4 regions of the Clostridium sp. MF28 genome follow, and region 2 is predicted to be linked to each of the others. Evidence: riboswitches for the same ligand, from Rfam matches in the RefSeq annotation. Region 2 holds a riboswitch; each other region holds the start of a gene.
The links. Region 2 has a riboswitch for cyclic di-GMP ahead of AXY43_RS24530 (hypothetical protein). Riboswitches for the same ligand answer to the same signal wherever they lie in the genome.
Positions count from the first base shown of each region.

Region 1: linked by a shared signal. The riboswitch ahead of AXY43_RS08515 (hypothetical protein) and the one ahead of AXY43_RS24530 (hypothetical protein) in region 2 are both predicted to bind cyclic di-GMP.
Region 3: linked by a shared signal. The riboswitch ahead of AXY43_RS20425 (sugar transferase) and the one ahead of AXY43_RS24530 (hypothetical protein) in region 2 are both predicted to bind cyclic di-GMP.
Region 4: linked by a shared signal. The riboswitch ahead of AXY43_RS09580 (prepilin peptidase) and the one ahead of AXY43_RS24530 (hypothetical protein) in region 2 are both predicted to bind cyclic di-GMP.

Region 1 is NZ_CP014331.1:1,896,046-1,899,341, reverse strand. Features, by position in the region: gene AXY43_RS27795 (hypothetical protein) at 94-258, shown strand; gene AXY43_RS28735 (diguanylate cyclase) at 261-416, shown strand; gene AXY43_RS08520 (aromatic acid exporter family protein) at 589-1,554, shown strand; cyclic di-GMP riboswitch class I at 1,666-1,753, shown strand; gene AXY43_RS08515 (hypothetical protein) at 1,915-2,226, shown strand; gene AXY43_RS08510 (3-oxoacyl-[acyl-carrier-protein] synthase III C-terminal domain-containing protein) at 2,280-3,266, shown strand.
Region 2 is NZ_CP014331.1:5,538,068-5,541,363, reverse strand. Features, by position in the region: gene bioB (biotin synthase BioB) at 1-513, shown strand, start outside; gene AXY43_RS24535 (biotin transporter BioY) at 549-1,094, shown strand; gene AXY43_RS24530 (hypothetical protein) at 1,572-1,775, opposite strand; cyclic di-GMP riboswitch class II at 1,893-1,976, opposite strand; gene AXY43_RS24525 (NAD(P)/FAD-dependent oxidoreductase) at 2,846-3,296, opposite strand, start outside.
Region 3 is NZ_CP014331.1:4,659,846-4,663,141, reverse strand. Features, by position in the region: gene AXY43_RS20430 (glycosyltransferase) at 1-979, opposite strand, end outside; gene AXY43_RS20425 (sugar transferase) at 1,148-1,819, opposite strand; cyclic di-GMP riboswitch class II at 1,898-1,980, opposite strand; gene AXY43_RS20420 (tyrosine-protein phosphatase) at 2,070-2,834, opposite strand.
Region 4 is NZ_CP014331.1:2,159,951-2,163,246, reverse strand. Features, by position in the region: gene AXY43_RS09585 (YebC/PmpR family DNA-binding transcriptional regulator) at 244-981, shown strand; cyclic di-GMP riboswitch class II at 1,670-1,752, shown strand; gene AXY43_RS09580 (prepilin peptidase) at 1,991-2,743, shown strand; gene AXY43_RS09575 (GspE/PulE family protein) at 2,858-3,296, shown strand, end outside.

The DNA of each region.
Region 1 (3,296 bases), 2.5 Mb from region 2:
AGTAAAAAATAATCAGTAAATTATATATAGTTAATAAGTAGGATGATTTGTTTAAAAACAAACTATTTAGTATTAGTAGTTTAGGAGAAAGCAATGGAAAAGAATTCAGTTGGATATACCAAAGTTATAAAAACGATAAGAAAAAGATATATGTTAGCATTGTGCATAATTATTTTGGCATTATTACTAAGTCAAATAATAGTGCAATATAATATAAATAATGAAATGAGCTATTCTCGGATAATCAATAAAGATTAAAAATAATAGAAGATTCAGATGGTAAAACATATAAACTAGAAATAAGTTTTGGATCAACTAGCTATAAGCTGAGTGAAGCAGATAATTTAGAGGAGCTGTTAAGGAAAGCTGATTATAAAATGTATGAAAATAAGAAGTTAAAAAAGGTTTCTAGGTAATGAAATATATGCCTCTTATAATCTCAATGAAGGAGGTATATATTTCATTATAAATCTGGAACACGTGTGCAAAAAGCGTTATTTAATTAAGATACATATGAAAGGCAAGCTACATGCAAAAGTGAAGATTATATAATGAATAAGAATTTAAGCATGGTAGGAGAAAGTAAAAATGATAAAATATTTACAATCTAAAACTCTTAAAATGGCATTATCAGCTACAATAGCAATTATTATATCAAATTATGTTGGTTTACAATTTGGAGTGACTTCAGGAATTATTGCAATCCTAAGTATTCAAGATACAAAAAAAGAATCTTTATTAGTTGCAGGGAGAAGAATAATTGCTTCTGCATTAGCCATTCTTTTGTCGTTTATGCTATATTTATTACTTGGAAATAACCCAATCATATTCGGATTATTTTTAATTATATTTATACAAACAACAATAATTTTAAAAATAGAGGAAGGAATGGTAGTTGGATCTGTATTATCAACACATTTACTTACAAGCACAAATATAAATATTTCATGGATTATAAACGAAGCACAATTAACTGTAATAGGAATTGGAGTAGCAATGATGTTTAATTTATATACCGCATCATTGGAAGAACAATTTGAAAAAAACAAAGAAAGAATAGAAGATTATTATAGAGCTATATTATCAGATATGGCAGTAAGCCTTGTTACTCAAGCTGTACCAATTTATGAAAAGCAAATATCAGTGAGCGTTGAGGAATTAATTAATAAGTCTAAATTTATGGCGCAGATAATAAATAATAACCATTTATTTAAAAAAAATGATTATTATTTGAGTTATATAGAGATGAGAATAATACAGCTAGATACAATGAAAAGAATGAAGAGGCATTTCTCGAGATTTTATATGACTTATGATCAAACTAGAATATTATCAGAATTTACAAATGAAGTTGCAATGAATCTTAAGGAAGATAATGATTGTGTAGAGCTTATAGATAAACTAAATTTGCTTAGGAAAGATTATGAAAAAATGGATTTGCCTAAAAATCGAAACGAATTTGAAAATAGAGCGTTATTATTTCAGTTTTTGAATGATTTAGAAGATTTCCTAGTTATTAAGAAAGAATTCAAGGAATCTTTTCAAAATAAGTAGAAATTATAAATATAACTTACTAAAATTAGTTTTAATGCCATTAATGGTAAAAATATTGGTATAAATATTGAAATTTATCAAAAATAAGTGTAAAATTATGCATATCATATGCATTGATAATAGCACACTTGCCGAAAGGTAGGGCCGCAAAGCTATGGGTCTAAAGAAATTCATTTTCAATGATTGCCAGGTTGCCAAAATGTAGTTATATAAACATTAGTCATTTGTTTATTTTTGGTGCCTATTAATAATTAATAGGTACCTTTTTATTTTGATACAAAATCATTGAAATATGTGTATATGGTAACAATTTAAATAAAGAAAGGTTAGGTGTAGTAAATGAAAAAGTATCAACTGTCTTTGGACAAAGCAAAAAAGGAGATTAATATAAGGATATGGGGAATGTTTGAACCAAACGATGCTAATAGTTTTGTTGAAGATTTTAGAAAAGAACTATCTCCTATACAAACTTCAGAATATGTATTGAATTTTGACGCAAGAGAGTTAAACGTTTCAAGACAAGAGATGTTACCAATGTTAGAAGGATGTTTTCAAATGTACAAGGCTTGCAAGTTTGTAAAGGTTATAGCAAATGTTGGTAGCAATATTACTTTAAAGATGCAATTATCAAGAATAAGTAGGAACACTGGATTGGTAATTGAAATAATTTAAAATGATACATAATTTATAATATTAAATTGAATTACATTAGCTAGGAGATTATTATGGGAATAAGACTAAGTTGTATTGATGTTTGTCATGCATCAGAAGTTGTTTCAAATGATATTTATTTAAAACATTTTGAAAAACAAGATAAAGATGTAGAACATTTATTAGTAGATATAATGGGTAGAGATAAACGATTTATGTTTAATGAACAGGAGACAACTTTATCTCTAGCAGTAAAAGTAGCAAAATCAGTATTAGATAAGGCTAACTTGACAGGTAGTGATATAGATGTACTAGTTTATTCATCTATATTATCGGAATATGTAGCACCAGCAACATCTATTTTAATACATAAGGAATTAAATGCAGGAAGAAATGTAATGTGTTTTGATATGAATGCTAATTGTGCTGGCATGACTGTTGCATTAGAGAATATGTCAAATTATTTAGAATCGTCGAAGCGAGCTAAAAGAGCATTAATTATTGGTTGTGATGATGTTGATTCATTAGCTGACCCAAATAATGAGCTTTGCTATGGAAATTATGGACATGCTGCATGTGCAATAATTTTAGAAAAAGTTGAAGAAGAGTGTGGGATAGTTGATGCAGAATATTATATAAACACAGAGGAAAGTCATAACATTATGTATCCAAGTGAAGGATTCTCTAATTTTTTCAAATCAAAAGATGTAAGCGAACTTTATCTGAAATGGTTGCCATTTGATGGTGGGGCATGTGTTTATCCCGCAGCAGAGATTGCTAAAAAGATGCTGAAGAAAAATGGCTTAGAAAATGAAGATATTAAGATGTTTTGCTTTTCTCAGTTTGCGTTTATAAATATAAAAAATATAAGACAACTTTTAGATATAGGAGAAGATAAGAGTATCTATATAGGAAATAAATATGGATATACTGGAACTACTAGCCCTTTCATAGCATTGTATGAATCGATAAAGGAAGGTAAAGTTAAAAGAGGTGACTATGTAATTTTCTGGACTATTGGATCTGGTTCTCAGAGTATAGTTATGTTATATAAATATTAATATTAGAAAACGCACTTCATAAATATAACC
Region 2 (3,296 bases):
AAAGAAGCAGGAGTCACAATGTACCATGCAAACATAGAAACTTCTAAAAGAAACTTTCATAATATTTGTACTACTCATTCATATGATGACAAGATTAAAGAAATTAAACTAGCGCAAAATGCAGGTTTAAAAGTTTGTTCCGGTGGTATTATAGGAATGGGTGAAACTTGGTATGACAGAATTGACATGGCTATAAGCTTATCAGAACTTGGAGTTATATCTATACCAATAAATATATTAATGCCTATCAAAGGTACTCCATTAGAAAATTTAAAGAGGATTTCTAATGACGATATCTTAAGAACGATTGCTATTTTTCGTTACATAAATCCAACAGCTTATATTCGTATGGCTGCCGGAAGAACTTATTTTGAAGATGGCGGCATAGAAATTTTTCAATCTGGAGCTAATGCAACGATAACTGGTGATATGCTGACTACTGTAGGTAACAATACATGCCAAGATAAAATAATGTTGCAAACACTCGGTTTTTTAATTAAAAAAGAATTATAGAAAAGAAATATAATATATAAAGGAGATTTAAAATTATGGAAAATATACGTAGAACTAACGCACGTCAGTTAACAATAATCGGAATAATGAGTGCTTTTATATGTACATCTGCACCATTTTCAATTCCTATTGGTATAGTACCAATTACATTAACAAATTTGGCAATTTACCTTACTATATATATAATTGGAAAAAAGGAAGGAACAATTAGTTATCTTATTTATCTTCTCATAGGTGCATTGGGATTGCCCGTTTTTTCAGGATTCTCTGGTGGATTTACTAAATTAGCAGGGCCAACAGGTGGATATTTAATTGGATTCGCTTTTATGGCATTTATAAGTGGAATATTCATTGACAAATTTCCTAATAAAATTTTTATGTGCTTTTTAGGTATGCTGATAGGTACACTAGTAACCTACATGCTCGGAACAGTATGGCTAGCATATGTTGCACATCTACCATTTAATAAGGCTCTAACAATTGGTGTTCTTCCATTTATTCCTGCTGACCTCGCAAAGATGGTAGTTGCATCACTAATAGGGCCTCAGATTAGAAAAAGAATTAAAAGCGCTGGATTATAATAGTTAAAATATATATATTCGCTAAAAAGGATTTTCTTTAAATTATAACATTAAAGAAAGTCCTTTATATTATAAATCATTCAAATTCACTTCTACTTTTTTCTAACTTCTCTAAGTATTCTCTCACTTATCTCTTCAACTTCTTCATTATTCAATCCTTTTCTTTTAATAGCATTAGCAAATATATTTGTTATTTGTTCCCAATCACTAATTTTCTCTGAATGTAATTTTATCTCCTCTAATAGCTCATATACCTTTTTATTTATACCATTACTCTCCTCGTCAAATCTACCATATTATTATAACAAAAAAATAAGAATCATAAACAATATTTCTAATGTCCATGATTCTTATTAATTAAACCTCTTTATGAGAAAAGTCTGTAATTATTTTATTATCATCATCTTCCGTTTTCTTTATTTTGCCTAATTTAATCTTAATAGTTAGTGTCATGTCTTCCCTCTTCCTACATATTAATTAACGTGAATAATTAATCTTTATATAAGTATTATTTATTATTTTATAATTGAACTTCGCTTTTATACTATCAATACTCGATATCTTTTCAATATAGTACATATCTGCTAAAGTTAAATCTCTTAACTCTGCAACAAATTCAAATTTAGAACACTTTTCCAAATTATCATTTATAACTTTCATGATTTCATTATGTATCTTCATAGCATATCACCTCTCATATATATTAACTTTAAAAAACTATTTTATTTACTTTTAACTCTATTATGTTTAGTTCAAAAATATAAAAAACCAATCAAAACTAATTAAAAAAATTAATTAGTTTTGATTGGTGGGTTGCATCATTAACTCCAAATTCTCAAGATGCCCAAATACAGAGAATTTTTCACAGTTCCCAATCTTTGTATATTTATGTTACTTTATGTCTTTCTATGTATATATTATAACAATAATATAAGAAAAATCAACATTAAATGCAATATTTACCTTACAATAATTGTTACATATTTAAAGGTAATTATTAAATGTATAAAAAATTTTATTTACTGTCCTTAAATATCATATTTAAGTTTATTTTAATATAATGTTTATATTGAATTAACATATTTGTTATAATCTTGTAATAATTATCAGCTATAATAAGAAAATAAGATAATTTCTTATTAACTATTTATCCTTCTATATAAAATCGTTTATGGGTAACTTATTTATGTATTGTAATAAGTTACCCTTATTAATTTTATAATTCTCATATAGATATCCAAATTTAAAACTAAACTTATGTGATAACTTACCGAAATCATAAACTATACTTAGACTATGAAATGTCTTCCAACCAGAAATGAGTAATATACTTTTGTGGAATGTTTCATTGGTAATTTTGATGGATGTGATTCTTTGGCTATAAGTTGTTCCAAATGTGCTAGTTCAAAGCTTGTTCTTTGAGACTAGCACTTTGGGTGCAACTTTTATAGCCTTAGAATCACCCATCAGAATTACCTAGAAACTGGAACAAAAGTATGTTACTCATTTCAGCGAGTTATATGCATAAGTTAAGGTCTTAGTTGGGTTATCTATATTTCTTTATACAATTTATAATCTTAACTTTAGGTTATTACTAATAACACATCATTTAAATTAATATATCTTTTATAAAAAAACAGCATCCCCCATAATTTTCATAAAAAATTATGTAGAATACTGTTTAATGAATGTTATCATTCCCTGAATTTATGAATACTTTATATTAATACAACTTAGTATTTTCAATATTTTTAAAGTTTTCTACCCATTATCACACCCATGGCTGATGCCATCATAAGTCCTCTAGTCCATCCACTTGAGTCACCTAAACAATGTAAGCCTTTTATATTAGTTTCGAAATTTTTATCTAAATCAATTCTATTACTGTAGAATTTTATTTCTGGGCCATATAATAATGTTTCTCTGCTTGCAAATCCTGGAACTACTGTATCCATGGCTTGTATGAAGTTTAAAATATTTGTCATAGTTCTATATGGCATAGCTGATGTTAAATCTCCAGCTTCTGCATCTGGTAATGTATGTCTAACGTTTGATTCATACAATTCCTTTTCCCAAGTTCTCTTACCATCCAATATATCTCCATATCTTTGGACTAATATTTTTCCATTTCCCAACATATTAACAAGTTCTGCAACCTTCTGACCATATTCAATTGGTTCATTGAAAGGCGCTGAAAAATTA
Region 3 (3,296 bases), 880 kb from region 2:
CCTGTGCTCTTCCTTCTCTTATCGCATTAATTCCCCTAACAAAATCCTCAACAGAATCACTGACATAACCATTATCACCATTGTGGATAACATCATTATTTCCGATCACATTATTAATCACACAAGGCTTCTTCATATACATGGACTCAAGCAAACTCATCGGCAAGCCTTCCCACAAAGAAGTCAGGATAAATGCATCTGCATTCATAGACATTCTTAACGCCTCTCCTCGCTCAGTCCACCCGGTAACTTCAATATTAGGTGCTTTTAATTCTTCTCTTAGTTCACCCTCACCAATCCAAAGAAACTTTACATCCGGCATAGCCTCCGCAACCTTATTAAATAGCGCAGGATTCTTCTGATGGCAAATACGCCCCAGCGTAAACACTGTATAAGGATGTTCTTTCACTTCCACCTGATCAATCATCTTCTGCAAATCATTTAGATTGACTGCGTTGTTTACATAAGTAGCACGCTTGGTAAGTTTCAAAGTCTCTTGATGCTCACCCTCGCTGCAACTGATGGTCGTGCATTTTCTTTTAGCACATACAGCTTCAATTATCTTAAACATCATTCTCTTTGCAAATTTGTAGTTCTGCATCAAGAAACTATAACCATGAGGCGTATAAAACAAAGGATTTTTCTTACCATTAAAAGCAAGTCTTCCAATTACCCCCGCTTTACTGCTGTGGAGATGAATAATATCTGGATTAACCTTCTTGACAATCGCTTTTACTTCTCTAAGAGCTTTTATGTCTTTCACAGGATTAATTACTCTACCAAAATTCTTAACCTCGATCAAATGGATTCTCTTATCGAAATTATCCTTATAATCTGATGGAGTCTGTGGACGTACCGCGTATGCAATGTACATATCATACTCATTAACTAGCTCATTAGCGAGATCAACGATGTATGTAAACACACCTCCGCCCATGGCTTCAACAATATATAAAATCTTCTTTTTCTTAGTCTCCATTATCCTCTACCCTTCGAATTCTTTTTCTATAAAATCTATGGACATTAAATAGTTGCTAACTCGATATAAATTTAGATGCCATTACCATATCTGAAACTTTTTTATTAAAATTACGACAATATTTCTCTATATTTATTGAGTCACAGATCAAACTCTGCCCAAATGAATCTATCTCGCATGTTCATCACCAAAAAACACCCCGAATGTTTTTAAAACTAACTTTATGTCAACTAGAGTATTTCTCTCTCTAACATACTTAACGTCTAATCTCATCCAATCTTCAAAGCCAATATCACTTCTTCCAGACACTTGCCAGTAGCAAGTTAGTCCTGGTTTAACTGTTAATCTTTCCATCATCCAATCTTCAAATTTCACTACTTCTTTTGGAAGTGATGGCCTCGGTCCAACTAAACTCATTTCACCTTTTAAGACATTAACTAATTGTGGCAATTCATCTATACTTGTTTTTCTTATGAATCTTCCTATTTTAGTTACCCTTGGATCTTCTTTCATTTTAAACATTGGTCCAGCCATTTCATTTTTAGCACTTAGCTTGTCCTTTAATTCTTCTGCATTGGCCACCATAGATCTAAATTTATACATCCTGAATTTTTTGCCATTTCTTCCGACTCTCTCTTGCGAAAAGATAGAATTTCCTTCTGATTCTAATCTTATTAAAATGGCCACAACTAAAAATATTGGGCTTAAAATTATAAGTCCAATAGATGAACAAAACACATCCATAGTTCTCTTTAAAAAACAATATCCTATTCTGCTGTCTTCCGTTTCCAGTTGTTCTTTAAACAAAACTTCCTCACTGTTAAATTCTAACTGCTGCATACTACTCCCCCTAAAGCTCATTATCACCAAACGAACAAATTTTCCCCTTATTATTCACAAAAAGCAACCAACCTTAACATAAATCAAAGCCGGTTGCACTAATAACTCACCATATATAAAGTGCCCAGATAAACATATGGATCAACGTCTCTCTATCACAGATTATACCACATAATTAATAATTTGTTAATATTGATTCGACAATCCATCTCATGAAATTTATCCCATTGTTAGACATTTAACAATAAATTTATCTTTTAAAAAATCCAAATATCGATTTCTTTTCTTTAATTTTCTCTCCTGAAAACTTTATCTCCCCATTATTTAGCATTTTTTCAGAACTATCTTTAAATACATCCTTGATTGTGCTTTTATTTATTAAATCCAAAGCCGTACTAAGACCAGTATTTCTTCTATTAATATTATGAGCATCAGACCCTATAAAGTTATATATCCCATTATTTAGAAGCACATTAGCTGTCCTTTGAACTTTTTCTCCAAATCTTCCATCTATACTTCCAGCATTTACTTGGAATAAATAACCTTCATTAATAAACTTATTAATATTCTTAGGATCTTGTATAATAGGAATATATCTTTCTGGATGTGCAATTACTGGTACTATATTTCTTACTTGAAGCTCATAAAGAGTGTCAAATATACTTTCATCAAACTTTCTCATCGGAAATTCAATCAGCATATATCTAGAATCATTTATAGTCCCAATATTCCCTTGTATATAGTATTCTATTATCTTTTCAGTATAATAAACTTCCTGACCACTATATACCTTTATATCTATGTTCTCTTTCACTAAAATATTATTAATTTCCTTCACATAATTCTTAACTTCATCAATTGTAGCTTCTCCATACTCAAGTAAATAATGAGGAGTAGCCACAATTTCTTTAACACCATCTTTTTCCGCATTTCTAAGCATCTCCAAAGTCATTTCCATATCCTTAGATCCATCATCAATCCCAGGTATTATATGCGAATGAATATCAACTATCATAACAATCCCTCTCCTCTAAAAATAAAAAATCAGTAAAAGCTTCCCTCTTCTTTCCGTAAATATACTCATAAAACTAATTTTCATAGATATCCAATTTAAATCTTCGACTTATTAGATAAACAAATTCGCTAGAAATTATAATTTTTATTCATAATCCACTTCAAGTAGATATCCATATTCCAAACCATATCTATGCCTGAATATATTCTATACTAGAAATAAAAATCTTGCTTTTGTGGAAGTGTTACATTAGAAGCTAAACTGTAATTATATATCCAATTTAAACCTCCGACTTATTAGATAAGCAAATTTGCTAGAACTTTAAATTCATGTCTTTACTAGAAATTGTAAATATATTTGTGGAGAAAACATTTGAAAATGAGCTGTTAAAGGTTCTTAGCTGTAGGTTGTTCGATTTTAGCTTGTGAAGTGAGAGTCCAAAATTTTATTTTGGGTTCTCGA
Region 4 (3,296 bases), 2.8 Mb from region 2:
TTATGTAAAATGTGGTATAATAGCTGTTGGATTTTGTATTTTAAAGAAAAAATAATTAATTAAATGAATAACTTGTAATAAGAATCGGTACAAATAGATATTATATATATTGTTAACATGAATCTATATTTAAAACTTTAGTAAGTTAAGAGCTAAAATAAGATCAAGATTTAGGGACTTAATTGCAATATATATTTATAAAAATAGAGATAATTATTACGAATAAAGTAAGGAGGAAAACATATGTCAGGACACTCAAAGTGGCATAACATTCAAGCAAAAAAGGGCAAGACAGATGCAAAAAGAGGTAAGATTTTTACTAAGATAGGTAAAGAAATTGTGATGGCTGTTAAAAATGGTGGAGCTAACCAGGATATAAATGCAAAATTAAGAGATGTAGTTGCAAAAGCCAAGGCAGCAAACATGCCTAATGATACTATTTCAAAAGCAATTAAAAAGGCATCTGGGGAATTATCATCAGTTAATTATGAAAATATAGTTTATGAAGGTTATGGACCTAGTGGAGTAGCTGTAATAGTTGAAACTCTTACTGATAATAAAAATAGATCTGCTGGAAATGTAAGAAGTGCATTTACAAAAGGCGGCGGAAACATGGGTACATCAGGTTGTGTATCATTTATGTTCCAAGAAAAAGGCGAAATTGTCATTGAAAAAGAAGATAAAGATGAAGATGAATTAATGATGATTGCTTTGGATGCTGGTGCAGAAGATTTCGCATCAGAAGAAGAAGTATTTGTAGTAACAACTGCACCTGAAGAGTTCGGAATAGTTAGAGAAGCATTAGAAGCACAAGGCATTGAATTCTTAGAAGCTTCAGTTAAGATGATTCCAGATACATACACAGCAATAGATGAAGCAGATGCTAAGAAGTTCCAAAAGATGTTAGACTTACTTGATGACGATGATGACGTTCAAGAAGTATACCACAACGCTGAATTCCCTGAAGGATGGGATGAGTAAAATATTTTAAGTTACTGTAAAAGTGCAAAATCACTGGATAATAATATATTTATTAAAATAATAACACTTTCAATATTGATATGCATAGTTAATTGATATTGGAGGTGTTTTTTTTGCCCACCTGTAGATTTATTAACTGTAAAAGAAAAGGATAGCTTGGCTGGTACAACAGCTATCCCTAAACGGTTGTTATATTTATTAATAGAAGGATAAATAATTAGTAAGAAATTATCTTACAAAGTTATTATAACAAACAATTATTACAAAATTATATTGAAAATGTTAATTGAGTATAAATGTTTTCTTAAATAAAATTAAGGAGTGGTAAACAATTAAAGAAATAAAACGCATTTTCTTGTAAATTCAATTTTCTAATTCTTTTTAGATTGGAAACTAACATCTTTTGGTGTAGATATGTAAAACATGATTAACAATATTATTCAATAGTTGTAAAAAAATTGTAAACATGGTATTATGGAATAGAAATATATATGGCAATTATTCTAAAATTTTATATGAAAAGTGACAAAAATGTAGGACTATAAGTAAATAATTGCTAATAATATTAGAAGAAAAAAGTTTTAAACAAGATAGACCAATTAATGATCATTATGGTATAATTACTATGGCATATATTGGCTATATTTAATATGTTATGTAAGAAATAAAAGAGACAGCAAGTATATTTTGTTATAAGGAAACTTTGATCCATATATTTTAATTGGGCACTTTATATATGGTGAGTTAGTAGTGCAACCGACCTTTATATTTTATAAAGGCCGGTTTTTATATTTTTTTAAAGAATTTGTAATATACTTGCAAATACAGTGGAGATATATTGAAGAGGTACTTTAGCTACTATGATTAAAATAAGAGAATGAATTTTTATTATCTTAATATAATTTTGATTAAATATTTTTGAAAAAATGAGAATAAAATACAAATTTGCTCACAACAACGTTTACAAAAAAGTTAAATAATATTAAAATATACAATGAGAGGTGATTTTTTGGACTATGCATTAATATGTATTTTAGGACTAGTTATAGGCAGTTTTTTAAATGTTTGTATTTATAGAATTCCTATAGAAAAATCAATTGCATTCCCACCATCCCATTGTACAACCTGTAAACATAACTTAAATCCACTAGATCTAGTGCCTGTATTTAGCTATATATTTCTTAGAGGAAGATGTAGGTATTGTGGTGAAAAAATCTCTATAAGATATCCTATTATAGAAATCTTAAATGGATTGTTGTATTTAATTGTGTATGTAAAGTTTGGATTAGATCTGATTACCTTAAAATATTGTATTTTGGTATCTCTTTTAATCGCAATTAGTGCTATAGATTTCGATACTCAGTTTGTATTTACAAGCACCACGATTTTTGGAGGAATAGTTGGCATTTTATTTATATTATTACAGTATGTTTTATATAAGAATAATGTTCTAGATTTAATTCTGGGAGGAATACTAGGAGCAATAATCATAGGACTAATAGTGTTTTTAACAAGAGGAATGGGCGAAGGTGATATTGAAATTGCCGCTGTGTGTGGATTGTTCCTAGGAATTAAAGGAATTTTATTAGGCTTATTTCTAGCAATTGTGCTAGGTGGAATAATAGGAATAATTGTTTTGATACTAAAATTAAAGAAGGCAAAAGAAAAAATAGCATTTGGGCCTTTTGTAGCAATAGGAAGTTTAATTTCAATGCTCTACGGGGCGGAAATATTAAAAATTTACTGGAATTTGTTAATGTGAAGATACACTTTTTTACAATAACTTTACTTGTGAAAATCGAATAGCAAACTTATACTAAATATAAGGTGTTATACCGCATTTTATATATAATTCATAGGAAAGGTGAGACTCAGAATGGCAACTGAAAAAAGAAGACTAGGTAACATTCTTGTAAATGCGGGAAAAATTACAGGATATCAATTGCAAGAAGCATTAAAGTCTCAGAGGACACTAGGGAAGAAGCTAGGAGAAATACTACTCGATAGTAAGATTATAACTGAAGAAGATATAATAGAAGCAATAGAACAACAGACAGGAATTAAAAAAGTAGATTTAAATACAATAAATTTTGATAAAAAAGCTATAAGTATAATTCCTAAAAATTTATGTGATAAATATAATCTGATACCATTCGGATTTGAAAAGAATAAAATAAAGGTTACGTTATCAGATCCCTTAAATATATATGCAATAGATGACGTTGCAATATCTACTGGGTTTGAAATAGAATCATACATATCAAAGAAAGACGATATAAAAAAGTTTATAGAAATATATTATAGCAGTCAGCAGG